DNA from 3 places in the Paenarthrobacter sp. A20 genome. Region 1 is predicted to be linked to each of the others. Evidence: predicted binding sites of a transcription regulator. Region 1 holds the regulator's gene; each other region holds the start of a gene.
What was found. Region 1 encodes Rex, which represses fermentation and respiration genes when NADH is low (regulators of the CRP and FNR family bind a similar motif). Its sites were predicted from a motif close to CTTGTGAANNNNTTCACAAG; they were not measured.
Positions count from the first base shown of each region.

Region 1 (7,894 bases):
CACCGGACAGGCTCAGCAACTGTACCGCGGAGTACGTCGGACCAATACAAGGCGCCCAGCCCAATCCGAAAGTGAGTCCAAGCAGCGGCGCACCCCATAGTCCCGCCGGGGGTTTTGCATGGATCTTCGCGTCGCGCTGCAACCAGCCGAAGCCGCCCATGAAGACCACGCCCATGATGATCACCAGGATGCCGAGCAGTTGCGTGATCCAGGCATTCTGCGGACCGGTCAGGAGCGTCCCAAGCTGGCCGAAAGCCCCGCCCAGGAGAACAAAAATCACCGAGAATCCAAGGACGAACAACCCGATGCCGGCCAGCATGCGGCCCCGCCGCTGCTTTTCAAGGTCGACGCCGGTCAGCCCCGTGACGTAGCCAAGGTAACCCGGGACGAGCGGCAGCACGCAGGGCGAAAGGAACGAGACCAGCCCGGCCAGCAATGCCACTGGCACGGCCAGCAGCAGTGATCCGTTGAGGATCGTCTCGGCGAAGGGACTGTTCATGGGTGCTACTCGGCCACTGCGGAGGTGATGAGGGCTTTCAGGGTGCTCTTCTCGATCTCGCCGAGCACGCGGGAGGCAACCTTGCCTTCCTTGTCCAGGACCAGGGTTGTGGGCACGGCGCCCGGGGGCACGATGCCGGACACGGACAGGAGCACAGCCCCGTCCTTGTCGTTGAAACTTGGGTAGGTGATGTTGAAGGTCTTGTCGAAGGCATCGGCTGTGGCTTGTTCATCCCGCAGGTTGACGCCGAAGAACTGGACGCCCTGGTCCTTGAAGTCCTGGTGCAGGGCTTCAAGCTGGGGCGCTTCGATGCGGCAAGGGGCACAGGCGGCGAACCAGAAATTCAGGACGGTGACTTTGCCCTGGAGGTCCTCGGGCTTCACTGTTTCGCCGTTAAAGAGGGTGCCTTTCAATGCCACGGGCGCTGCACGGTCAGCCTTGGCGAACTCCGTCACCGAACCATCGCCGGCCACATAATTCTTGTTGTCGCCTGCCTTGGCTTGCTTTGCCAGCGAGTCTTCCTGGGCGCAGGCGGACAGGCCCATGGTCAGTCCTGCGAGGAGGACGCCGCCGGCGGTCAGCACGCCGCGTCGTGAGAGATTGTTATCCATGCTTATGCTCCCGGTGTGCTCGCCGCGCCGGGGAGCAGGACAGCAGCAGGCTCACTGTACTCAACGCGGATGATCTTGCCGTCATCGTCCAACGTGAGGGAAGTAAGGGACGTCAGGGTGCACTCGCGCTTGCGGGGGTCATGCGCCAAGCGGCGTCCCTCCGCCGTCAACCGGGTGGACCAGATGGGCAGTTGGTGGCTGACCAGGATGGCTTCGGCGCCGTCGCCGCCCAGCTCGATTGCCTTGACGCGGGCGTCCTCAACTGCGGCGAGCACGCGGGCAGCCTGTTCCTTGTAGGGCTCTCCCCAGGAAGGCCGCAGTGGATTCCGGAAGTAGAACCAGTGCTTGGGCTTCAGGAACTCACTTTTGGTGGGGTGGAGTCCTTGGAAATGGTTCTCGGCCTCGATGATGCGCGGCTCGGTGGTGATCTCCAGGTTCAGCGCCTCGGCTGTGGGCATCGCCGTTTCCTGGGCCCGTGTCAGAGGCGACGCGACCAGGTGCACGATCTTGGCGCCCTGGCTGGCGCGGGCCGCGAAGTGATCGGCCAGCATGCGGGCCATCTCCCGGCCGCGTTCGGAGAGGTGGAATTCCGGCAGCCGTCCGTACAGGACGCCGTCGGGATTATGGACCTCGCCATGGCGAAGCAGATGGACAGTTGCTTGGGGCATGTTTACCAGTTTCTCAAAGAAGCGGGGCGATCCGAAATCTTCTACCGCTAGTAGAACTCAAAGTTTTTCCGAAATGTTCCCCGGAGTTGGAATAAAAGATGCATATGCATGTTTATACTAGACACGAAGCTCGGTTGACGCTTCAAGCAATCGGCGTCAACCAGGCAAGCACGCAGTACCTTCCACTAGACATAGGAGCAACACCATGATGACTCTCCCCGCCACCGTCACCACCGGCACCTGGACCCTCGACGCTTCCCACAGCGAGATCGGCTTCACCGTCCGCCACGCAGGTATCAGCAAGGTCCGCGGCCAGTTCAAGGACGCTTCGGCCACCCTCGAGGTTGGCGAAGCCCTCACCGACTCCAAGGTCAGCGCCACCATCCAGACCGCCAGCTTCGACTCCGGCGACGTCAACCGTGACGGCCACGTCAAGGGCGAAGACTTCTTCGACGTGGAGAAGTTCCCGGAGATCACCTTCGTGTCCCGCCACGTCAAGGCCAACGGCAACAGCTTCGACCTCGTGGGCGATCTCACAATCAAGGGCGTGACGAAGGAAGTTTCCATCGAGACCGAATTCAACGGCGTTGCCGTGGATCCGTTCGGCAACACCCGCGCCGGCGTTTCCGGTGAAACCACCATCAGCCGCAAGGACTTCGGCCTCACCTGGAACGCCGTCCTCGAAGCCGGCGGCGTGCTGGTCAGCGACAAGGTAGTCATCAACCTGGAACTCGCTTTCATCGCTCCTGCTGCTGCATAGTCCCAGCCTTCGCCCGAAGGCAGCCAAACGGCGCCGTCCACAGTTTCCGGCTGTGGGCGGCGCCGTTTTGCAATACACGGAAGTCACCCCGCAATTGTTCGGCAAACAGCCTGTATTAACCTGCGAGTTGGCTGCGAAGTTCCTATGCAACCTTCAACCTGCGGTCTACAGTGATGCCATGAGTACCCCAGACGAAGCACCACAGCCACAGCAGCCCGGCTCCCAGCCTCCGCAGCCCGGCAATGTTCCTCCTGCGGGTTACCAGCCTCCGCAGGGCTACCAGCCACCCCAGGGTTACCAGCCGCCGTCGCAACCGGGCCAGTATCAGCAGCCCGCGCCACCGCCGCCCGGCCCCGGCCAGCCTGCCCCAGGGCAGCCCGGTTTCCACTTCGAAATGCCCACCGACGGGCCCCGCAACTTCAACGACGTCATGCCCCAGGGCGGATTCTCGGGAATGTTCAAAACCCAGGGCCTTCCAACGGAACTGAAGGTCTCCTACTTCATCTGGGTGATCTCCGGACTCCTGGGCCTGCTGTTCGGGCTTATTGGATTCTTCGCCGTCATCGCCGCCTTCGCGTTCGCTCCGGCCATCGCAGCCCTGGCACTGGTCCTGCTCCTGCTCGCTTTGGCCGTGGCCGCAGCCCAGGTGGTCCTGGCCATGAAGATGAAGGAGGGCAAGGAGTGGGCACGTCTGGCATTGACCATAGTGGCCGCTGTCTCCCTGCTGCTCGCCATCTTTGGAGCGGCAAACGGCAGTGGATCGGGCATGGGACTGGGCGGAAACTGGTTCGGCTTCCTCGTCAGCGCAGTAGCCGTTGTCCTCATGTGGCTCCCGAATTCCCAGCTCTGGTTCAAGGCAGTAAAAGGTCACGCTTAGCGCTGGCTGAACTGCCGCCGTCGTTCCCTGAACGGCGGGCATGTGAGCAGAAGGCCGCGGCGAATCCCTGGTGGATTCCCGCGGCCTTCATCATGAAGGCGTAAGCCAACATGATGATTTTTGCTGTGAGCCTCAAATACCTGCGTGTGATCGACTGCAGCGTCAGACCCGGGAGGTACGGTGGAAGCAGAACCACGCTGGGGGCAGGGTCATTTTGCTGATCCCGGCGGCCGCACCAGCAGTCGAACAAGCAAAGGAATGCCATGAGCAACCCTCCGTACCCGCCGTCAAACCCAGGCGATGCCAACCAGCCAGAGCAGCCAGGCGGCCAGCCCGCTGCGCCGCAGTACGGCCAACAGTCACCCGTCGCGCCGCAGTACGGCCAGCAGTCACCCGCCGCGCCGCAGTACGGCCAGCAGTCACCCGCCGCCCCGCAGTACGGCCAGGCGCCCGCCGCACCGCAGTACGGCCAGGACACCAACTGGCCAAGCCAGCAGCCCGGCCCCACCACTGTGCCGCAGATGGTCAACATCGCTTTCTGGCTGATCGTCGGAGCCGGAGCGATTTGGCTCATCTCCATCCTCATTGGCATGGCGGCCCTGAGCGATCCCACGATGCGCAGCATGGTGGAAGACCAGATGGCTGCCGGCGGTGCTGCGGACGTCAGGTTCGAAGACGTCCAGGGCTTCATTATCGGAGTCATGGTGGTAGTGGGGATCATCGGTGCGGGCCTCTACGCACTCGTGGCCATCAACGTCCGCAAGGGCCGGAACTGGGCCCGGATCCTTGGAACGATCCTCGCCGCGCTCTCCATTTTCGCCCTCTTCCCGTTGAGCCTCGCGACGCTCTCCGCACTCCTGGGAATCGCCGCAATCGTCCTGCTCTACCTGCCGGCGTCGGCTCCTTACTTCCGTAAGGCCCAGCCGTTCGGCAACGCATACCAGAACCCTTACGGCCGCTAAAGACGCGGGACTCCAAGCACTAAACGCGGGCGCGGACCCGGCGAAGGCTAAACAGCCTGGCCCGGTGTCTGCGCCCGTTGTGCGTGGTAGGCCAGAATCTGGAGCTCGGTGGCCATGTCCACCTTGCGGAGGTTCACATGCGGTGGAACCTGCAGCAGGACTGGAGCGAAGCTGAGGATGCTCCGGATTCCGGCGGCAATCACGCGGTCGCACACAGCCTGGGCCACCGTGGCAGGCAACGCCAGCACCACCATATTCGTGTGGGTACGCTCCAGGACCCGTTCGAGTTCGGCTGAGTCGCTGACCCGCAGCCAGCCCACTTCATTACCAATCACCATGGGATCGGCGTCGAAGATGGCTACGACGTCAAAGCCCCGGGATTCGAAGCCGCCGTACCGTGCCAGTGCCTTGCCGAGGTTACCGGCGCCGACGATCGCGACCTTCCAGTCGTGCGTCAGGCCAAGCGCGGCCGCTATGTGGCGACTCAGGTACTGGACCTCGTAACCAACACCCCGGGTTCCATAGGAGCCCACGTAGGAGAGGTCCTTGCGGAGAGTGGATGAGCTGACGCCCGAGGCCTCAGCCAGCGCTTCGGAAGAAACCCGTTCCACGCCCTCGGCCAAAAGAGAGTTGAGCGCGCGCAAATAGAGGGTCATCCGGGCCACAGCCGCGGGCGGGATCTGCTTGGCGGCAGGTTCGTTGTCCCCGGTTGTTGCTTCCGGTGACGGTTCCAGCGCAGTCACGGTATTCTCCATTGCGTCGCTTTGTTGTTCCACTCTATGACCCCCGGCCGGACTCAACAAAAGCCGTTACTTACGGGTAACCGCACCCTCAGCCCTCCAGGACTTTCTTCAGGGTGCGGCTCAACCGCTGCTCATCGATCTTCCAAAAATCCCGTTGGACGCCATCCACCAGCACTACGGGAATCTCTTCGGCAAACCGTTCCTGCAGTTGGGGATCGTCGTCGATCCTTTGCTCCGTCCACTGCACACCCAGGCTTTTCGTTACACGTTCGACGGCGGCACGCGCCTCCGTGCAGAGGTGGCAGTCAGCTTTAGTGAGGAGGACGACGTCGGGAATAGCCATGGGATAACGGTAACCGCCCGGATCCCCTCCCGGGCGCCGTCAGCGCGAGGCGCCGGCGATTGACTAGACTCAAAGCATGCCCGAGGAGAAGAACGCCGCTGTGTTCGCGGATGCCAAAGTGCAGAAGCGTACTGGCGAAGCCGCATTCTTCGATGTCGACAACACGTTGATGAAGGGCGCGAGCCTCTTCCACGTGGCCCGCAAAATGTATGAGCGCAAGGCATTTACGCTCCCCCAAGCTGCTGGTTTCGCCTGGAAGCAGTTCAAATTCGTCATGCGCGGCGAAAACATGGAAGACGTCCACGCAGTGCGCGACTCCGCCCTTACCCTCGCCGCCGGCATCACCGTGGATGACATCAAGGCATTGGGCGAAGAGGTCTACGACGAAATGATCGAGTCGCGGATCTGGCCCGGAACCAAGGCCTTGGCGGAACAACACCTCAGGGTCGGCCGGAAGGTGTGGCTTGTGACGGCAACACCCATCGAGGTTGCCACGGTCATTTCCACACGGCTCGGCCTGACGGGCGCCCTTGGCACAGTGGGCGAAGTCGAAGACGGAATGTACACAGGGAAACTTGTGGGTGACATCCTGCACGGGCCCGCAAAAGCCGTCGCCGTTCAACTCGTCGCCGACCGGGAGGGCCTGGACCTGGAGCACTGCTGGGCCTACAGCGATTCAGCCAACGACATTCCGCTGCTGACCATGGTGGGGCACCCCGTAGTGATCAACCCGGATGCCAAGCTCCGCAGGCACGCCCGCGAGAACAACTGGCCCGTGTACGACTTCCGTTCCGGTCGCCGCGCAGCAACGCTGGGCCTAAAGGCCGCCACCGTCGGCGGAGCGATCTACGGTCTGTGGCGAGGATTCTCAAGGTTCCGCGGCCCCCGCATCTGACCCCCTCTCACCAAACAGCCCCTCCCGGCCAACCCCCTCTCACCAAACAGCCCCTCCCGCCCAACCCCCTCTCACCAAACAGCCCCTCCCGGCCAACCCCCTCTCACCGCATGAGTTCAGCCACAGCGCCTGTGGATAACTTCTGCACGTGCTGGGCTTCTTGGGCAACAATGCCCGTATGCAAAAACCGTCGCCCGTTCCTGCCTTGCTGGCTTCTGCCCCCTTCACCATTGACGAGGCCAAGGCTGCGGGCTTGGAGCATGCGCAGCTCCGAAATCGAAACTCATTCGAAAGTGTCAGCCAAGGAATCTACCGTCCCACCAATTGGGACTTTGACCTGACGGAAGCTGCGCGATCCCTCTCAGCGGCGAGTCCTGGCGCATGGATCTCCCATGTGACCGCCGCCAGGATACACGGCCTTTTCCTCCCGCCGTGGCTGGCCGATTCACATGAACTGCACCTCAGTAAGCCAACGAAACTCCCCTCAGCGCGGCGACGAGGCATCATCGGACACACGGTGATCGTGGACGAATCCGAAATCGAGTTCAACCACGGCATGTGGATGAGCACCCGCTCCAGGACATGGCTGGACCTGGCACGCCGACTACCGTTGAAAGAGCTGGTCTGTGTAGGCGACCAAATCATTCGCACCCCTCGGCAGGAGTTTGAAGGACGCGAAACTCCGTTCAGTTCCATCGCGGCACTTCGGAAAATGCTTGACCGGCACAAGAACCTGCAAGGTGTGGTCCGGGCACGCGAAGCACTTGAACTGATGAGGGTCGGTGCTGACTCGGCGCCGGAGTCGATGCTTCGTCTGGCCATGCTCGACGCAGGCCTCGCAGAACCTGAGCTCCAGATACGGCTACGGGCGGACGACCCGTACTCTCCATCCGCGGACCTCGGCTTCCGCGTGCGGCGCCTGGCCATTCAGTACGACGGCGAACATCACCTTGAGGAGGAACAGTTCTTCAGCGATCGGCGCCGCGACAAAGCTTTCGCGGCGGCGGGCTGGACCGTTCTTGTCTTCGGAAAAGACGATCTGGCAGACGGATTCGCCAAGGCGATACTGCACATCAAGAGGGCCCTACCGAACGGCTGGATTGACCCGGCTGTGGAGTCGGGTTTCGCGCCGGGACGGTGAGAGAGGCTTCCGCCAAAAGGCCCGAACGGTGAGAGAGCGCCAGCAAAAACCGTGCCGACGGTGAGAGGGGATCGGTGGTTGGGGGCGGGGTCCGGGATGCAAAAATGCCCGCCACCTCGAAAGGCAACGGGCATTCACGCTTGATGAAGTATCTCTACTTCTTATTGCGGCGCTGGTGGCGGGTCTTGCGAAGCAGCTTGCGGTGCTTCTTCTTGGCCATACGCTTGCGGCGCTTCTTAATAACTGAACCCACGAAAGTTCCTTACAAACTAGAAGTTCCTGTCTGTTGGAACAGATCCGCGGAAGCAGACAGTACAACTGACAGATTCTTACATTGACGTAAAACGTTCCTTAACAGAGTACCGCTTCAAAGGGGTACCCCATGACCACGGTCC
Region 1 covers NZ_JALJWH010000001.1:4,892,456-4,900,349, forward strand. Annotated here, with positions in the region: gene J3D46_RS22625 (cytochrome c biogenesis CcdA family protein) at 1-499, opposite strand, end outside; gene J3D46_RS22630 (TlpA disulfide reductase family protein) at 505-1,110, opposite strand; gene J3D46_RS22635 (histidine phosphatase family protein) at 1,113-1,778, opposite strand; gene J3D46_RS22640 (YceI family protein) at 1,987-2,538, shown strand; gene J3D46_RS22645 (hypothetical protein) at 2,717-3,415, shown strand; gene J3D46_RS22650 (hypothetical protein) at 3,679-4,377, shown strand; gene J3D46_RS22655 (redox-sensing transcriptional repressor Rex) at 4,425-5,132, opposite strand; gene J3D46_RS22660 (glutaredoxin family protein) at 5,209-5,463, opposite strand; gene J3D46_RS22665 (HAD family phosphatase) at 5,540-6,358, shown strand; gene J3D46_RS22670 (DUF559 domain-containing protein) at 6,537-7,499, shown strand; gene J3D46_RS22675 (30S ribosomal protein bS22) at 7,654-7,752, opposite strand.

Region 2 (7,894 bases), 930 kb from region 1:
TAGGCTCCGGCCGTTTCAAGCACTGCGATAGGAGCCACGACGTCCCGGGCCGGGAACGACGGCGGGTTGACGCCGGCCATTTCCTCCATGACGCGGACTACCTGGCAGGAGTAACCGAACTCGTTGTCGTACCAGACGTACAGTACGAGGTTCTTGTCATTGGAGATCGTGGCGAGGCCATCAACAATGCCCGCACGGCGTGAGCCAACGAAGTCCGTGGAAACAACATCGGGAGAATCGATGTAGTCGATCTGCTTGCGAAGATCCGAGTGCAGGGACATTTCGCGGAGGAAGTCGTTGACCTCATCCCGGGTAGTGCCCTTTTCAAGGTTGAGGTTCAGGATGGCCATGGAAACATCCGGCGTCGGAACGCGGATGGCGTTGCCGGTCAGCTTGCCCTGCAGTTCCGGGAGCGCCTTGGCTACAGCCTTTGCGGCGCCTGTCTCGGTGATGACCATATTCAACGCTGCGGAGCGGCCGCGGCGATCGCCCTTGTGGAAGTTGTCGATCAGGTTCTGGTCGTTCGTGAACGAGTGCACCGTTTCAACATGGCCGTGGATGATGCCGAACTTGTCGTTGATGGCCTTCAACACGGGTGTGATGGCATTGGTGGTGCAGGACGCGGCGGTGACGATCTTGTCCTCATCCGCGATGTCCTTGTGGTTGATGCCGTGAACGATGTTCTTGAGGTCGCCCTTGCCCGGCGCGGTGAGCAGGACGCGGGCAGCGCCCTTGCTCTGCAGGTGCTGGGAGAGGCCTTCGGCATCGCGCCAGCGGCCTGTGTTGTCTACGACCAGGGCATCCTTGATGCCGTAGGCCGTGTAGTCCACCGTGGCGGGGTTGTCCGAGTAGATGACCTGGACCTGCACGCCGTTGGCGGTGATGGTGTTGGCTTCCTCGTCCACGCGGATGGTGCCCTCGAAGGAACCATGCACGGAGTCGCGGCGCAGCAGGCTGGCACGCTTCACAAGATCGTTCTCAGCGCCCTTGCGCACCACGATGGCGCGGAGTCGCAGGCCGTGGCCACCGCCGGCCTTCTCAATGAGGATGCGGGCCAGGAGACGACCGATGCGGCCAAAGCCGTAAAGAACGACGTCGGTGCTGGTGCGGTCGTCAGCGCCGCGCTTTCCCACGATCTCAGCGAGCTCTGCTCGCAGGTACTCATCCAAGGAGGCGCCATTGCCTTCAGCCCGGAACTTCTCGGTCAAGCGTGCAATATCAATGGCTGCTGCGCCGAGTTCCAGCTCCGACAGGGCGTTCAGCAGGGGTGCGGTCTCTTCGAGCAGGAGCTCGTGGTTGCTCATCCGGCGGGCAAAGCGGTGCGCCTTAAGGATGTTCATGGTGGACTTGTTGATCAGGCTGCGGCCGTGGATGCTGGTGACCACGTTGTTTTCCCGGTACAACCGGCCGATCACCGGAATCATGGCCTCGGCGAGAGCCTCCCGGCCCATCCACTTATCAAGACAAGAATCTGACGTCTGGCTCACAGAACTACCTTCCTTGGGTCAACCACATACGTCCTCGTATGCAGATGGCAGCGGCCGCCCGGAGTAGTCCTGCGGCACATGCGCCAGCGGGCTTCGGTCCACCCACAGCGCCTTGAACGAGAGCAAAGAAAAATCCGCCGGCTGCGAACGCAGTCCCGGCGGCAGAACATCTACGTTCAGTAACCATTCTAAGGCGGAAGGAAGGAGCATAGGCCGCCCGAAGGCGTGAAATCACTCACACGCCGGTTTTGCAGCAGTCATAAATGGATGGGTCGACCGATACGCCGGGTTCTGTCATCCCCTGCCGTTACCGGCAGAGGAGTGGCGGCCATCCATCTACGAACGCCGTTGCCGACGCCCTCCAGCAGCCTACCCGGACACTCGGGCGAGCAGCCCTCAAGCGTGTCCTGTCTGGCCTTGCTCCGGGTGGGGTTTACCTAGCCTCCCCGGTCACCCAGGGAGCTGGTGGTCTCTTACACCACCGTTTCACCCTTACCTGCTGCCGCGTGATGCAAACACCATGCGGCGCAGGCGGTCTGTTCTCTGTGGCACTGGCCTGCGGGTTACCCCGAGTGGGCGTTACCCACCACCCTGCCCTGCGGAGCCCGGACGTTCCTCGAGCCACTTTCGTGACGCGCGACCGCCTGGTCGACCCATCCGCCGTCCAGTCTACCGGCGTTGGGACCGGCCAAAGTCCCCGGTAATATCGACTGGTGCTGATTCTGCTGCCGCCTTCCGAAGGCAAGACCCCCGCTCCCAAAGGTCCCGCCATCGATTGGGAGTCGCTCAGCTTTCCGGAACTGAATCCATATCGGGCAAAGGTACTGGAAGCTTTGGGTAGCGTGAGCGCGCACGAGGACGCACTCGCGTTGCTGGGCGTCGGTGCATCGCTGCGCGACGACGTCGAACGCAATACCCGACTCCATGCGGAACCGGCAGCGCCGGCACACCAGGTCTATTCCGGGGTTCTCTACGATGCCCTGGGCTACAACACCATGACGCCAACACAGCGCCGTAAGGCGACCGAGTCGATCCTTGTGGTCTCCGCCCTCTGGGGCGCCATCGGCTTTGGTGACCATGTACCCGCCTACCGGCTGTCCATGGGAACTGCGCTGCCCGACGTCGGACGCCTCGCCTCCTATTGGAAGCCGCAACTTAGCGCAGCCCTCGCCTCACGTGCCGAGGGCCATCTCCTGGTGGATTGCCGCTCCAGCACCTACGCCGCAGCATGGGCTCCCCCTACGGCGCAGACCGTCAACGTCAATGTGTTCAATGAAGCAAACGGCGAACGGACCGTTGTGAGCCACTTCGCCAAGCACACGCGTGGCGAGCTGGCGCGGCACTTGCTGACAAGGCGCGGCAAAGCTCCTGCAACTCCGGATCAGCTCCTGAAGGCCGCCGGCGAAGTCTGGACTGCGGAGCTTGTTGAGGGCACGGCCCGGAAGCCGCACGCGCTCAACATCATCCTGTCCAGCTGATGTAGGGGCCGGTCAGTTCCACTCGGCCGAACGGACCAGGATGACACCGGAATCCGGGCAGAAGACGATGTCGTCTTCAGCAGCGGCCTTGACTTCGGCCAAGTCGCCAGGGCTGAGCATCATGCCCGACCCCTCGGACTTCCCATGGAACAGCCGGGCGGCACCGACGCCACGCTTGGCGATGGTCTTCTCGTAGACGGCGAGCACTCCCCCGTCCAGGGAATCGGCGAACGCTGCCCGCTGTCCACGAACCACGGTTTCTTCAGCCGCGATTTCAGCAATGGCTTCATCGAGTTCGGCACGGATGCTGCCGAAGGAGCCTTGGATATCGTCAACGATCGCCTGCTGGGCTGCTTGCCGCTCACGCAGCGTGTCCAGTCGCTCCAGGATTTCGAGCTCAACATCCTCAAGGTCCGAGCGGCGTTTGTTGAGCGATGCAATGTCATTCTGCAACGCCACCAGGTCCTTGGACAGGCCGGTGCCGCTGTTGAGCCTGGTCTCGTCGCGTTCAATGCGGGTGGCAACCTGCTCCACGTCAGCTTCCGCCCGGCGAAGTTCGGACTCGGCATCGTGTACTGCGACCTTGGCGGCTCCCAGCTCACCATTGGCGACGCTAAGGGCATCTGTGAGGTCCGTGATGCGGGGGTCCGTTTCCAAAACCTTCCGGCGGCCTGCCAACGACTTCAGCTTGGCGTCCAGCCCCTGCAGTTCAAGCAATTTCAATTGTTCTGCCGGTGCTGCTTTCGCCACGCTTACCTCCGCTTGTCGCCGCCGGAACCGGGTATCAGTCACGGCCGGACGGCCTCTATCTGTTGAGGCTGTCCATGTCCTTCTAGACTCTAGTCCCCGCCGGGAGTGAGTATGAAGTCCCAAGGATCACTGTTGGTGCTGCTGACACGGATTTCGACGTCGTAGCCTTGGTCCGCAAGCACGTTGCCCAGTGCTTCGGAGGCGGCAGGCAGCCACAACCATTCGCTGGCAAAATGTGAAACGTCAATCAGGTAAGGCCGGCCGTTGCTTGCACCTTCGCGGGCTTCGGATGCCGGATGGTGGCGCATGTCTGCTGTGACGTACACATCGGCATGGCTGGCCCGGACGGCGTCGAACAAGCTATCTCCGGCACCACCACAGACGGCGACGCGCCGCACCAATCCATCTTTGTCGCCGGCCACACGGACTCCACCGGCCACCGCGGGCAACATTTCAAAGACGCGCGCCGCGAAATCACCGAGCGTGACCAGGTCAGGTAGGTCACCGACCCGGCCGATGCCCTCTTCCGGCAAGCCGTTGGCTGCAGCAGTGAGGGGAACCACGTTGTCCAAGCCGAAGGCGTCGGCGAGAACGTCGGACACTCCTCCGACGGCTGAGTCGCCGTTGGTGTGAACGGTCAGGAGGCCAGTACCAGACTCAATCAAACGGTGGACGGCAAGGCCCTTGGCCGACGTCGCGGCGACGGAATTCACGCCTTTGAGGAGCAAAGGATGGTGGGTAATCAGGAGTTCAGCGCCCCACTCAATGGCTTCGTCAATCACGGCCAACGTGGGATCTACGGCAAAGAGCACCTTGGTGATCGGAGCATTGGGCCTACCGACAACAAGGCCAACTTCGTCCCAGTCCTCGGCCAAGGACTCCGGCCAGAGTTCCTCGACAGCCAACAACACCTGACCCAGCGTTGGATCGCCGCCGGCTTCAACTGTTTCGTCCTCTTCGACGGAATCCGCATCAGAAATGTCAGTGTTTACTGCTTCCATATCCTTATTCTTCCCTACGGCGCTGGATCAGGCTGATTCTGCACATGCCAGTCCCCGTAATTCTCCCGTAAGGTGAAGCGGGAATCATCAAGCCCTCCGATCCATTGAAGAGAACATGAAAACTTTCGTACTTGGCGGTGGCTGCTTCTGGTGCCTGGACGCCGTTTACCAGAAAACCCGCGGCGTCAGCTCCGTAGTCTCCGGCTACACCGGCGGCCACGTCCGCAATCCTGATTACTACGACGTCTGCTCAGGAACCACAGGTCATGCGGAAGTCGTTGCCGTGACCTTCGACGAAACCGTTGTACCGGAGACGGTCATCCTGGACATGTTCTTCGCCCTTCACGACCCCACTACCTTGAACCGGCAGGGTTACGACGTCGGCACCCAGTACCGGTCATCGATGTTTTATACAACCACGGATGAAAAAGTGCTGTTCGAGGAAGCCATCGAACGCGCCCAGGCCCTGTGGTCCGATCCGATTGTGACCGAGGTCAGCCGCCTTCCGGAGTTCCATGAGGCCGAGGAAGTACACCAGAATTACTATGCCAAGTTCCCCTACCAGGGGTATTGCCAGGTGATCATTAATCCGAAACTGGCCAAGGCCCGGAAATATTACTCTGCATGGCTTACTGCTTAGCAGGGTTTCGATCCGGCTGGTTAGGCTGACCTCAGCATTCCCTCTTCAGAGATAGGCGTAATTTTCATGGCAAGGATCTACGACGACGTCACGCAGCTGGTTGGCCGCACTCCACTGGTTCGTTTGAACCGGCTGACAGAAGGCCTCGACGCCACCGTTGCAGTCAAGCTCGAGTTCTACAACCCGGCCAACAGCGTAAAAGACCGCATCGGCGTGGCGATCATCGATGCCGCTGAGAAGTCCGGCGCTTTGCAGCCGGGCGGAACCATCGTCGAAGGTACCTCCGGCAACACAGGCATCGCCTTGGCACTGGTGGGCGCAGCCCGCGGCTACAAGGTCATCCTGACGATGCCTGAGACCATGTCCACCGAACGTCGCGTCATGTTGCGCGCTTACGGTGCCGAGATTGTCCTGACGCCCGGTTCCGAAGGCATGCGCGGTGCCGTCGAGAAGGCCCAGGAAATCGTCGCCAACACTGAGAACTCCATCTGGGCCCAGCAGTTCGCCAATGAGGCCAACCCTGCGATCCACCGCGCCACTACTGCCGAGGAAGTCTGGGATGACACCGACGGCGAAGTCGACATCTTTGTTGCAGGCGTGGGTACCGGCGGCACCATCACCGGCGTTGGCCAGGTCCTCAAGGAACGCAAGCCGGGCGTGCAGATCGTAGCTGTCGAGCCCAAGGACTCCGCAATCCTCAACGGTGGAGCCCCGGGCCCCCACAAGATCCAGGGAATCGGCGCCAACTTTGTTCCGGAAATCCTAGACACCAACGTTTACGACGAAGTCCTGGATGCCACGCTGGAAGATTCAGTCCGCGTTGCCCGTGAACTCGGTGCCCGCGAAGGCATCCTCGGCGGCATTTCCTCCGGCGCCATCGTTTGGGCGGCCCTTGAGCTGGCCAAGCGTCCCGAGAATGCAGGCAAGCTGATCGTTGCCGTCGTCTGTGACTTTGGAGAGCGTTACATCTCCACTGTGCTGTTCGACGACATCCGCGGCTAAGACTTGGCCCGCACGCCTTCATTTCTGTAGAAAGGTCTTTGTGAGCTTCTTCGCAAGGCTTAAGGAAGACCTCGACGCCGCCCGGTCGCATGACCCGGCGGCTCGAGGCTCTTTTGAGAACTTTTTCGCATACTCCGGCCTGCACGCCATCTGGGCGCATCGTCTGACGCACCGGCTGTGGCAGAACCCGGCGCTCCGTTTTCCGGCGCGCCTGATCTCACAGCTGGCCAGGTTCCTGACGGGCATCGAGATCCATCCCGGCGCCACCATTGGCCGCCGGTTCTTCATCGACCATGGTATGGGTGTGGTGATCGGCGAGACCTCCGAGATCGGCGAGGACGTGATGATCTATCACGGCGTGACGCTCGGAGGCCGCTCTTTGGCCAAGGTCAAGCGGCACCCGACCATCGGTGACCGCGTCACGATCGGCGCTGGCGCCAAAGTCCTGGGGCCCATCACCATCGGCGCGGACAGCGCCGTCGGCGCCAACGCCGTGGTGGTCAAGGATGCTCCACCGGAATCGATCATCACAGGAATTCCCGCAACGTGGCGTCATCGCGATGCGAGGTCCGAAACCAAGCCCGCCGTGGATCCGGCAGAGTATTACATCGAGTACCGGATCTAGCCCGCGAGTCTTTTGTAGAAATTCCAGAAGACCGCGTCGAAGGCGCGGTCCGGAAGAATTCTTCGCATTGCCAGGACGCTCCAGGCTCCCCTACCCACCGGGTAGCGGGTCCTGGGGCGTCTTGCTGTTGCAGCTCGAACTATCGCTTTTGCAACGACCCTGGCCGGAGTGGACAGCACGTGACCGGCTCCGGAAGTGGATGCCAGTGCGGCAGCGACGACGTGGGCCTGTTCGCTGTAGGGCCCGCCACCGGAGGCGACCAACAAACCCTCGCCAGCTATGGTGCCCCATTCCGTGTTTGTCCCTGATGGCTCAATAATGACGACGTCGATGCCGTGCGGTTTCAGCTCCAGGCGCAGGGAATCGCTCATCCCCTCCACTGCGAATTTTGTGCCGTGGTACCAGGCACCCAGGGGCTCGTAAATTTTTCCGCCGATGGACGTGACGTTGATGATCCGGCCTAAGCGTGCAGCCCGCATCCCGGGAATGACGAGTTGCGTCATCCTGGCCAGGCCCATGACATTGACTTCGAACTGGCGCCGGCCCTCGGCCAACGGAACTTCCTCAAGGGATCCGTACGAACCGTAGCCGGCATTGTTGACAAGGACATCGATGTGTCCGTGGGCCGCTTCCACCAGAGCCACTGCAGACGCCATGGATTCCTCCGACGTGACATCCAAGGACATGACCGTGATGCCGTGACGCTTCAGGGGCTCCATCTTCGCCCGACGGCGTGCACCGGCATATACAGTGAACCCTGCCGCCTTGAGGGCGATGGCCGTGTCGAAGCCGATTCCCGTGGAAGCCCCGGTGACAAGCGCGATGCGGGATGCCATGGCAGTTCTCCTTCATTTCAGGTACGGCAAGTTCACTTCAGGTACGGCAAAGGCCGGCCCTCCCCAGCGTAACTG
Region 2 covers NZ_JALJWH010000001.1:3,958,679-3,966,572, forward strand. Annotated here, with positions in the region: gene J3D46_RS18385 (glyceraldehyde-3-phosphate dehydrogenase) at 1-1,487, opposite strand, end outside; RNA gene rnpB (RNase P RNA component class A) at 1,752-2,143, opposite strand; gene J3D46_RS18395 (YaaA family protein) at 2,201-2,965, shown strand; gene J3D46_RS18400 (zinc ribbon domain-containing protein) at 2,978-3,715, opposite strand; gene J3D46_RS18405 (Nif3-like dinuclear metal center hexameric protein) at 3,805-4,716, opposite strand; gene msrA (peptide-methionine (S)-S-oxide reductase MsrA) at 4,832-5,356, shown strand; gene cysK (cysteine synthase A) at 5,423-6,358, shown strand; gene epsC (serine O-acetyltransferase EpsC) at 6,399-6,983, shown strand; gene J3D46_RS18425 (oxidoreductase) at 6,980-7,819, opposite strand.
Region 2: the regulator Rex is predicted to act here: its motif matches at 1,710-1,729, upstream of J3D46_RS18385 (glyceraldehyde-3-phosphate dehydrogenase).

Region 3 (7,894 bases), 3.2 Mb from region 1:
GGAATAGCGGTCCATCTCGCGTTGCAGTTGAGTGGTGTCGTTGTCTTCCGCAGCATCGCTGGCCAGTTGGGCAAAGCGGTTCAGCGCGGCGACGCGGTTGATTTGCAGTTCCTGGGTGAGCTCGCGGCCGGCCGATGTCAGGATCACGCTGGAGACCGTCACCACGATGATCACCACCAGCAGGCTCAGGATGCCGAGGACGCGGAACTTCACGGTTGCTCAACGCGATAGCCGACACCGCGGACATTGATGATGAATCCCGGCAGCTGGAGCTTGGACCTCAGGCCGGTGAGATGCACGTCCAAGGACCGGGAGTGCGCCAGGAATGCGTCGCCCCAGAGTGCGTCCAGGATCTGCTCGCGGGTCACCACCGAGCCTGCGTTCCTGACGAGGAGGCTGAGGAGGTCGAACTCTGTTGCCGTCAGGGCGAGGTGCCGTTCCCCGACGGCGGCCACGCGGCGATCGAGGTCTACTTCCAGTTCTCCAAGGACGATGTTGTGGGGGGCTTGCTGGCCCGACCGGTTGGTTCGCCGCGTCACGGCTTCGATCCTGGCGAGTAATTCCACGAGCTTCACGGGCTTGACCAGGTAGTCATCGGCCCCCGAACGGAGTCCCAGGACCACACTTCTTTCGTCATCGCGGGCCGTCAGGATCAAGATGGGGATCTGGGTGACCTGCCGGAGTTTCCTCAGGACTTCCAGGCCGTCCAAGTCCGGAAGGCCAAGGTCCAGCAGGATCACCTCGTGCTGCCGGTGGGCCAGGAGCGCGTCCTCGCCCCGGGATACCCGGGTGTGCGTGTGACCAGCAGAGGCGACGGCTGCGCTCAAGGCCGACGCCATGGCGTCGTCATCCTCGACGATGAGCACGTGCACTGTCTCTGCTCCTTTGGGTCGCGGGCGGGTTTGCTACTAGAGCTTAACGTTGTGAGGCCCGCTCTGCGCCCTTCGGAGGATCCAAAGTGCGCAGAACGGGCCTCACAAGGCACCTGGGTCAGGCGTTGACGCGATCCTTCGTGCCGTCGTCGTCCTTCACGGCGCCCTTCGCCGCGAAAGCGTTGCCCTGCTCCGCGTCCAAGTGCGTCGCCTTCTTGTTCTTCAGCGCGAAGATGTAGACCAACAGCGAGATGAAGATCGCAGCCGTGACGTAGGTGAAGAACATGTCCACCTGGCCCGACTTCTGCAACGCCGCACCAATCAGCGGCACCGTACCGCCGAACAGGGAGTTGGCAATTGCGTAACCGAGCCCCACGCCGAGGGCGCGGATGGATGCCGGGAACAGTTCAGCCTTCACCAGCGCGTTGATGGATGTGTAGCCACCAACCATGAGCAGGCCTCCGAACATCAACAGGAACGCCACGAACGGGTCCTTGGTTCCAGCAAGTGTGGAGAGCAGCGGCCACGTGAAGAGCACACCGGTCACACCAAACCAGATCAGCAGCGGCTTCCGGCCGATCTTGTCCGAGAGCATGCCGTACACGGGCTGCAGCAGCATGAAGATGAACAGCGCCCAGAAGTTGATGACGGAGGTATCGGTCTTGGCGATGCCGGACGTATCGTTCATGAACTTCAGGATGAAGTTGGTGTACGTGTAGAACGCCACGGTGCCGCCGAGGGTGATGCCGATGCAGATGAGCAGCGGCTTCCAGTGCTTGGTGAACAGCAGCTTCATAGTGCCAGGCTGGGCCTCGCCCTCAACCTTGACGTGCGCGGCGCGGAGCTGGTCAGCAGAGAGGGTTTCCTCCATGGACCGGCGAAGCCAGAGCACGACCAGCGCCGCCACGCCGCCAATGGCGAACGGAATGCGCCAGCCCCACGCGGTCAGGTCTTCCTTGCTCATGGTGTTCTGCAGGATCACCAGTACCAGGAGGGCCAGCATCTGCCCGCCGATCAGCGTGACGTACTGGAAGCTGGAGAAGAAGCCGCGGCGCTTGGCCGTCGCAGCCTCGGACATGTAGGTGGCGCTGGTGCCGTACTCGCCGCCCACCGAGAAACCCTGGATCATGCGGATAAACACCAGCAGGATCAGGGCCCACAGGCCAATAACGTCCTGCGTCGGCAAAATGGCGATGGCGAAGGAGCCGGCAGACATCATGGTCACGCTGAGTGTCAGGGCAGCTTTGCGGCCCTTGCGGTCGGCGTAACGGCCGAAGAACCAGCTGCCGATCGGGCGCATGAGGAACGACGTCGAGAAGACGGCCATCGCCTCTAGGCCGGCCTGAAGGTCGTCGGAGGAGTTGAAGAAGTGCGACTGGAAATACGCCGCGAAAGCTGTGTAAACGTAAACATCGAACCACTCCACGAGGTTGCCCGCGGAGCCCTTGAGGATGTTGCTCACGGCCTTGCGTGTCTGGGCGGCTTCGCTCAGAGTTTCAGCTTGTTGGGTGCTCATCAATGAACCTTCCTGGACGGCAGCTTTTTGCAGCGGCCGTGTCTTGCATGAGTTCGTTCTGTCCATGAAGCTGGTGCTCATGGCGTCCTTGCGCATGGCTCTTCGTCGACTAAGAAAGGCCCTCCAAGGTGAAGAGGACATGTTCCAAACTAGGGGTGATGCACGGCACAGCCCTAGCTCGCGGGGGATTTCCTAACACTTCCTTAGGTTTCGGCCTGCGTTGGGGTGCGGGCCGGGCCCACGAACGTTAATGCTCGACGGCGGCCGCTCGCCCCGGACCCTCGCTCACCGCTGGTCGTGTTTTGGCGGACCCTCGCTCACCGTCTGTCGTGTTTTGGTGGATCCTCGCTCACTTCATGGGGGTTTCGGGGGTTACCGTGCTGGCATGGCGAAATTTTCGGGGACGGCCGAGGGAACGACGCGACCCCGTGGACCGCCCGTCGTCATCGCGTCATGTGAGTGAGCGTCCCTCCAAAGGCGCGAATAGGTGATGGAGGGTCGGCTGAAACTCTCAATGAGGTGAGAGAGCGGTGGGTTGAAGGGCCGATTAGCTGAGAGAGGGTTCGTCGTTGGTGCGGACGAGCTTCCAGATTGATAGCCGGCCGATTCCGGCGGCGACGGCCGTGCATACAGAAAAGCCAATATTGGGAAGTGTGCTGAAAAGTGCGCCGACCAACGCGCCGGCAGCTGTTCCCGAAACAACGAACGCAGCCACATGCACCCACTGATTGCGGACGGCGCGGAGTGCCTTGCCTAGCAGCGTTCCGATCGGCAGGCTGCCGGGGGACTGACCGCGCTCATCGATTCCCCTCGGCGATCTCGTTGAGAGCGCCAGCAAGCGAGGGGTGCTCGAACGCGAAGCCCGCATCGAGCAACTTCCGGGGTTCCACCCAGCGGCTCTTCAGCACCAGTTCTGTCTGCGTCCGGATCAGGACAGCGCCGGCCTCGAGGAGCCATGCGGGCGTTGGAATTCCGAACGGGACGCCCATGCTTTGCCGGACCAGTGACATCAGTTCGCGGTTGTCTACGGGGTAGGGTGTCGCCGCATTCACCGGACCGCTCAGCTCACCGTGACCGTGGATGAACAGGACAACACGGAACAAGTCCTCCACATGGATCCAGCTAAACTTCTGCGTGCCCGGTCCCATGTGCCCGCCCAAGCCGAGCCGGGCAAGATTCCGGAGAGGGCTCATGACGCCCCCGGCCCCCAAGACAATCGCAATGCGCAGGGGCACTCTGCGGGTGCCCGGCACATCAGCTGCCGCCAACTCGTCCTCCCAAGCACGGGCGACATCCACGGAGAACCCACTGCCGAGTTCGCCTGAAACCTCCGACTGCGGGTGGTCTTCCGCGTGCCGGTAGATGGTTCCAGTGCTGGAATTGATCCACGTCCCGGGCGGTTCGGCGCACGCGGCAACCGCCCGGCCCAAGGCTCGAGTTGTGAGAACCCGGGAGCACAGAATCTCCCGCCGGCGCCGCTCGTTGTAACGGCAATTCACGGAGCGTCCGGCGAGGTTCACCAACAACTCGGCGCCGTTCAGCGCTCTGGTGATGGCGCCGTCGTCGTTCCATTGCGCATCGGCCGACGCGTCCCGCCCAACCGTTCGAACCTGCCAGCCCTCGGCAATGAATCGCTGCCGGAAGTAGCTGCCGATGAAGCCGGTGGCACCCGCGATCACCACTGTCTGCGAGCTCATGAGTCTTCCTTGACGTTGCGGACGAGTCCCAGGACGTCGTCGAACACCTTGCTCACGCCCGGAATCTTGGCCAGCGACAAGCCGCGAGCCACCAAAGGCGCGGCCCCGTCGATCAGCTTGCGCGTGCGTCGCTGGCCCGCGGATTTGTCGTAGACCCAGAACAGCGCGACGCCCATGTAGGCCAGCCACAGCAACTCTGGCAGATCGCCGCGAAGCTTCTTTGCGACGGCGGGGGAGGAACCCTCGACGGCGGAGCGGAAGATCGCGAGCGAAGCCTCGCGGGCGGCGGTGGACGCCTCGCCGAACGGGTTGACGGGCGACGACGGCCGGATCGCCGTCGCTATGAAGTCGGAACCGAACTGATGGTACGGCGCCATGACATCGATGCCCGTGTGAAGCACTGCCTTCAGTCGGCCAGCGAGATCCTGGACGTCGTTGAGTGCCTTGGCGGCAACAACCGAGTGTTCGTCCTGAACCTGGAGGTACAGCTCTTGGACGAGCTCGTCCTTGGAAGCGAAGTAGTAGTAGGCGTTGCCGACCGAAACCCCCGCTTCCTGGGCAATGGCTCGCATGGTGGTTTTTTCGAAGCCGATCTCACGGAACATCCTCAGGGCAATGTCGGCTACCAGTTGGCGGGTCTGCTCACTCTTCGCTGCCATGCTGCACTCCTTCGATGAAACTTTTGAACGTGTTCAAGGATGAGTATGCCACCATTTCTGAACGTGTTCAAAAGTGTACGTGAGAGAGCGCCGGGGGAAAGGGCGTGAAAGGTGAGAGGGCGCCGGGGGAAAGGGCGTGAAAGGTGAGAGAGCGCCGGGGGAAAGGGCGTGGGAGGTGAGAGGGCGCCGGCAGGTGGGAGAATGGAACCGGTGCCGGGCGGTATGCCCCACCAACCACAGTGCTAATACAGCGGGGCTCCCTGAACAAAGGGGCCTGCGCGAACCACTACGAAATGGATGACCCATGCCCTCGCCCTCAGGCTCCAGTACCTTGAGCAAGCCCGCCCCACGCTTTGCTTCAATCGGCTCCCCGTATTTCGGCATCATGCTGGCCGTCATGGCCGTGGTGCTGATCCTGTCCAACATCGGCGCGTCCAAGGGCGTCGCACTCGGGCCAATCCTGACGGACGGCGGGTTCTTCCTGTTCCCTCTCGCCTACATCCTGGGCGACGTGATGAGCGAGGTCTACGGCTTCAAGGTGGCGCGCAAGGCCATCATCACCTCGTTTGCCCTCTCGGTCTTTGCCTCCCTCTGCTACTGGATCATCATCGTGTTGCCTGGTTTCAGTGACGACTACAGCACCGCCAAGCAGGCAGCCATCGAGGGGGCCCTTGGGCCCGTGCCGCTGATCGTCCTTGGTTCACTCCTTGCCTTCCTGGCAGGTCAGACCATCAACTCATGGATCCTCGTGAAGATGAAGGCCCGCACCGGCGAGAAATCCCTGTGGGCACGCCTGATGGGCTCGTCCGTGGTGGGCGAATTCGTGGACACCCTGATCTTCTGCAGCATCGCCGCATCGGTCATCGGCATCACGGACTTCGGCTCGTTCCTGAACTACGCCCTGGTTGGCTTCGTCTATAAGACCGCCGTGGAGTTCCTGTTCGTCCCCGTCACGGTGCTGGTTGTCGGCTGGATCAAGAAGCGCGAGCCCAGCTACGGGGTAGTCGCTGCGTAGCCTCGAACTCGGCGACTAGGAGTAGTACCGGCCCAGCGTCTCCGCCTTGAACTCGAAGAAGTCCCCGGATTCGATGGCCAGTCGGGCATCGTCCACCATCTTCACCACGAAGCGTTCGTTGTGGATGGAGATGAGGGTTGCCGAGAGCATTTCCTTGGCCTTGAACAGGTGGTGGATGTAGGCCCGTGAATAGTTCACGCACGTGTAGCAGTCGCATCCATCCTGCAGGGGCCCGAAGTCGGTTTTATAGCGAGCCCCGCTCAGGTTGAACCGGCCAAACGGCGTGTAGAACGCCGAATTCCGGGCCACACGGGTGGGGGAGACGCAGTCGAACGTGTCGGCGCCGTTCTCGATAGCCGTGAAGATGTCGTCCGGCTCGGAGATGCCCAGCAGGTGCCGCGGCTTGTCCTCGGGCAGTTCCTCGTTGCACCACCGCACAATCGTGCCCAGGTTTTCCTTCTCCAGCGCCCCGCCGATTCCGTACCCATCAAAGGGCATGGCGCCGAGGTCTTGGCAGGCCTTGCGGCGAAGGTCCTCGTACTGGGCGCCTTGGATCACGCCGAACAACGCCTGGTATGGCTTGCCCACGCGGGACGAAGTCAGGGAAGCGTGCTCCTCCAAGCACCGTAGCGCCCACAATCGTGTCCGCTCCAGCGACTCCTCCTGATACGCCCGCGAGTTCTGCAGCGTGGTGAGCTCGTCGAAGGCGAACATGATGTCCGCGCCGATCTGGTGCTGGACCTGCATGGAGATCTCGGGGGAGAAGCGGTGCCGGTCACCGTTCAAGTGGGACTTGAACCAGACGCCGTCATCATCGATGTGAGCAAGCCGTTCCTTGCCGGGCGCCACCGCGTCATCCGGACCGGAGCTGTCCACGTTCTTCATGTCGATGACCTTCTTGAACCCCGAGCCCAGGCTCATCACCTGGAATCCACCGGAGTCCGTGAAGGTCGGCCCGGACCAGTTCATGAACGCGCCCAACCCGCCCGCGGCGTCGAGGATTTCGGGCCCGGGCTGCAGGTACAGGTGGTAGGCGTTGGCAAGGACAGCCTGTGCCCCGAGTTCCGCGATGGACTCGGGCAGCACTGCTTTGACGGTGGCTTTGGTCCCGACGGCGATGAACGCGGGCGTCTGGATGGTCCCGTGCGGCGTGGTGATGGTTCCGGTGCGGCCCAGGAAGGCGCCGCCGTTGGCCTCTACCTGGGCGTCCGACGGCGAGCACGTTTCAGTCAGGCGCTTGCCCACCGAAAAGGAGAACTCGGATTGCCGGTGGGACAAACCGGGCAGCGCAGGGGAGGATGCTGGGGCAGATGAGGAAGCTGGCACGCTACCAAGTGTGCCAGCTTTACCGGGAGCAGCCTGCCGAAAAAACCCTAGGACCCGTAGTTCGACTCTTTCCAGTTGTCCCATGAGGACCGGATGTCCGCCAAGGTGTGGGCCCCCAAGTCGTAGGTGGAGGCAATCACCATGGACCCGCCGTCGGGCCTCTTCTCCGGAATCGGCAGCTGCTCGGCGACGATCAGCAGCCCTTCCCCGTGCTCGGCGTAGCTGTGCACGGTCAGGCCAACCTGGTGCCGGCTCTTGAACCAGACCTTTCCGGAAATCTTCTCGCCCGTGGACAGCGTGAGCGAATACTCATCACCGACGGGCGGCAAATCCCCGAGCCCCAGCTTCTCGATCGCCGGCCCGCCCTTGCCCGGGAGGGAAACGAAATGCGTCCGCCGGTGCCCGTGCGGGTGCCGCTCCAAGGCAAAGCGCAGTTGATGAAGGAACGTGAGCCATCCCTGGGTGATGTCCTCGTCCCAGTCAGCCCACTCGGAATCGTGGTCCAGGGCCACCCGGGTGACCCGCACTTCCGTGCCGCCGGAGACGGGGTGGAGTTCAAAGACGTCGCCGCCGTTGACAGCCAGGCTCGTGTGATCGGGCCCTTCCACAACGTCGGTGTTGAAGTAGATCTGCTTGATTTCGGCAGTGAGATCATCGGCTTCCCAGCCATGCCATTGGGCCACCAACGACGGTTCACGCAGCATGGTCCAAACCTGCTGTGCATCGGCATTAACCACAACGCTCAGATTGTTCGTCATGGCCCCGAATCTACCGCCGTTCGCGCCCACATAACAGCCTTGCAGCAGCGT
Region 3 covers NZ_JALJWH010000001.1:1,738,996-1,746,889, forward strand. Annotated here, with positions in the region: gene J3D46_RS08390 (HAMP domain-containing sensor histidine kinase) at 1-213, opposite strand, end outside; gene J3D46_RS08395 (response regulator transcription factor) at 210-872, opposite strand; gene J3D46_RS08400 (MFS transporter) at 991-2,388, opposite strand; gene J3D46_RS08405 (TIGR01777 family oxidoreductase) at 3,186-4,085, opposite strand; gene J3D46_RS08410 (TetR/AcrR family transcriptional regulator) at 4,082-4,744, opposite strand; gene J3D46_RS08415 (queuosine precursor transporter) at 5,049-5,759, shown strand; gene tgt (tRNA guanosine(34) transglycosylase Tgt) at 5,775-7,085, opposite strand; gene J3D46_RS08425 (SRPBCC domain-containing protein) at 7,133-7,843, opposite strand; gene J3D46_RS08430 (DUF6707 family protein) at 7,894-7,894, opposite strand, start outside.
Region 3: the regulator Rex is predicted to act here: its motif matches at 4,799-4,818, upstream of J3D46_RS08415 (queuosine precursor transporter).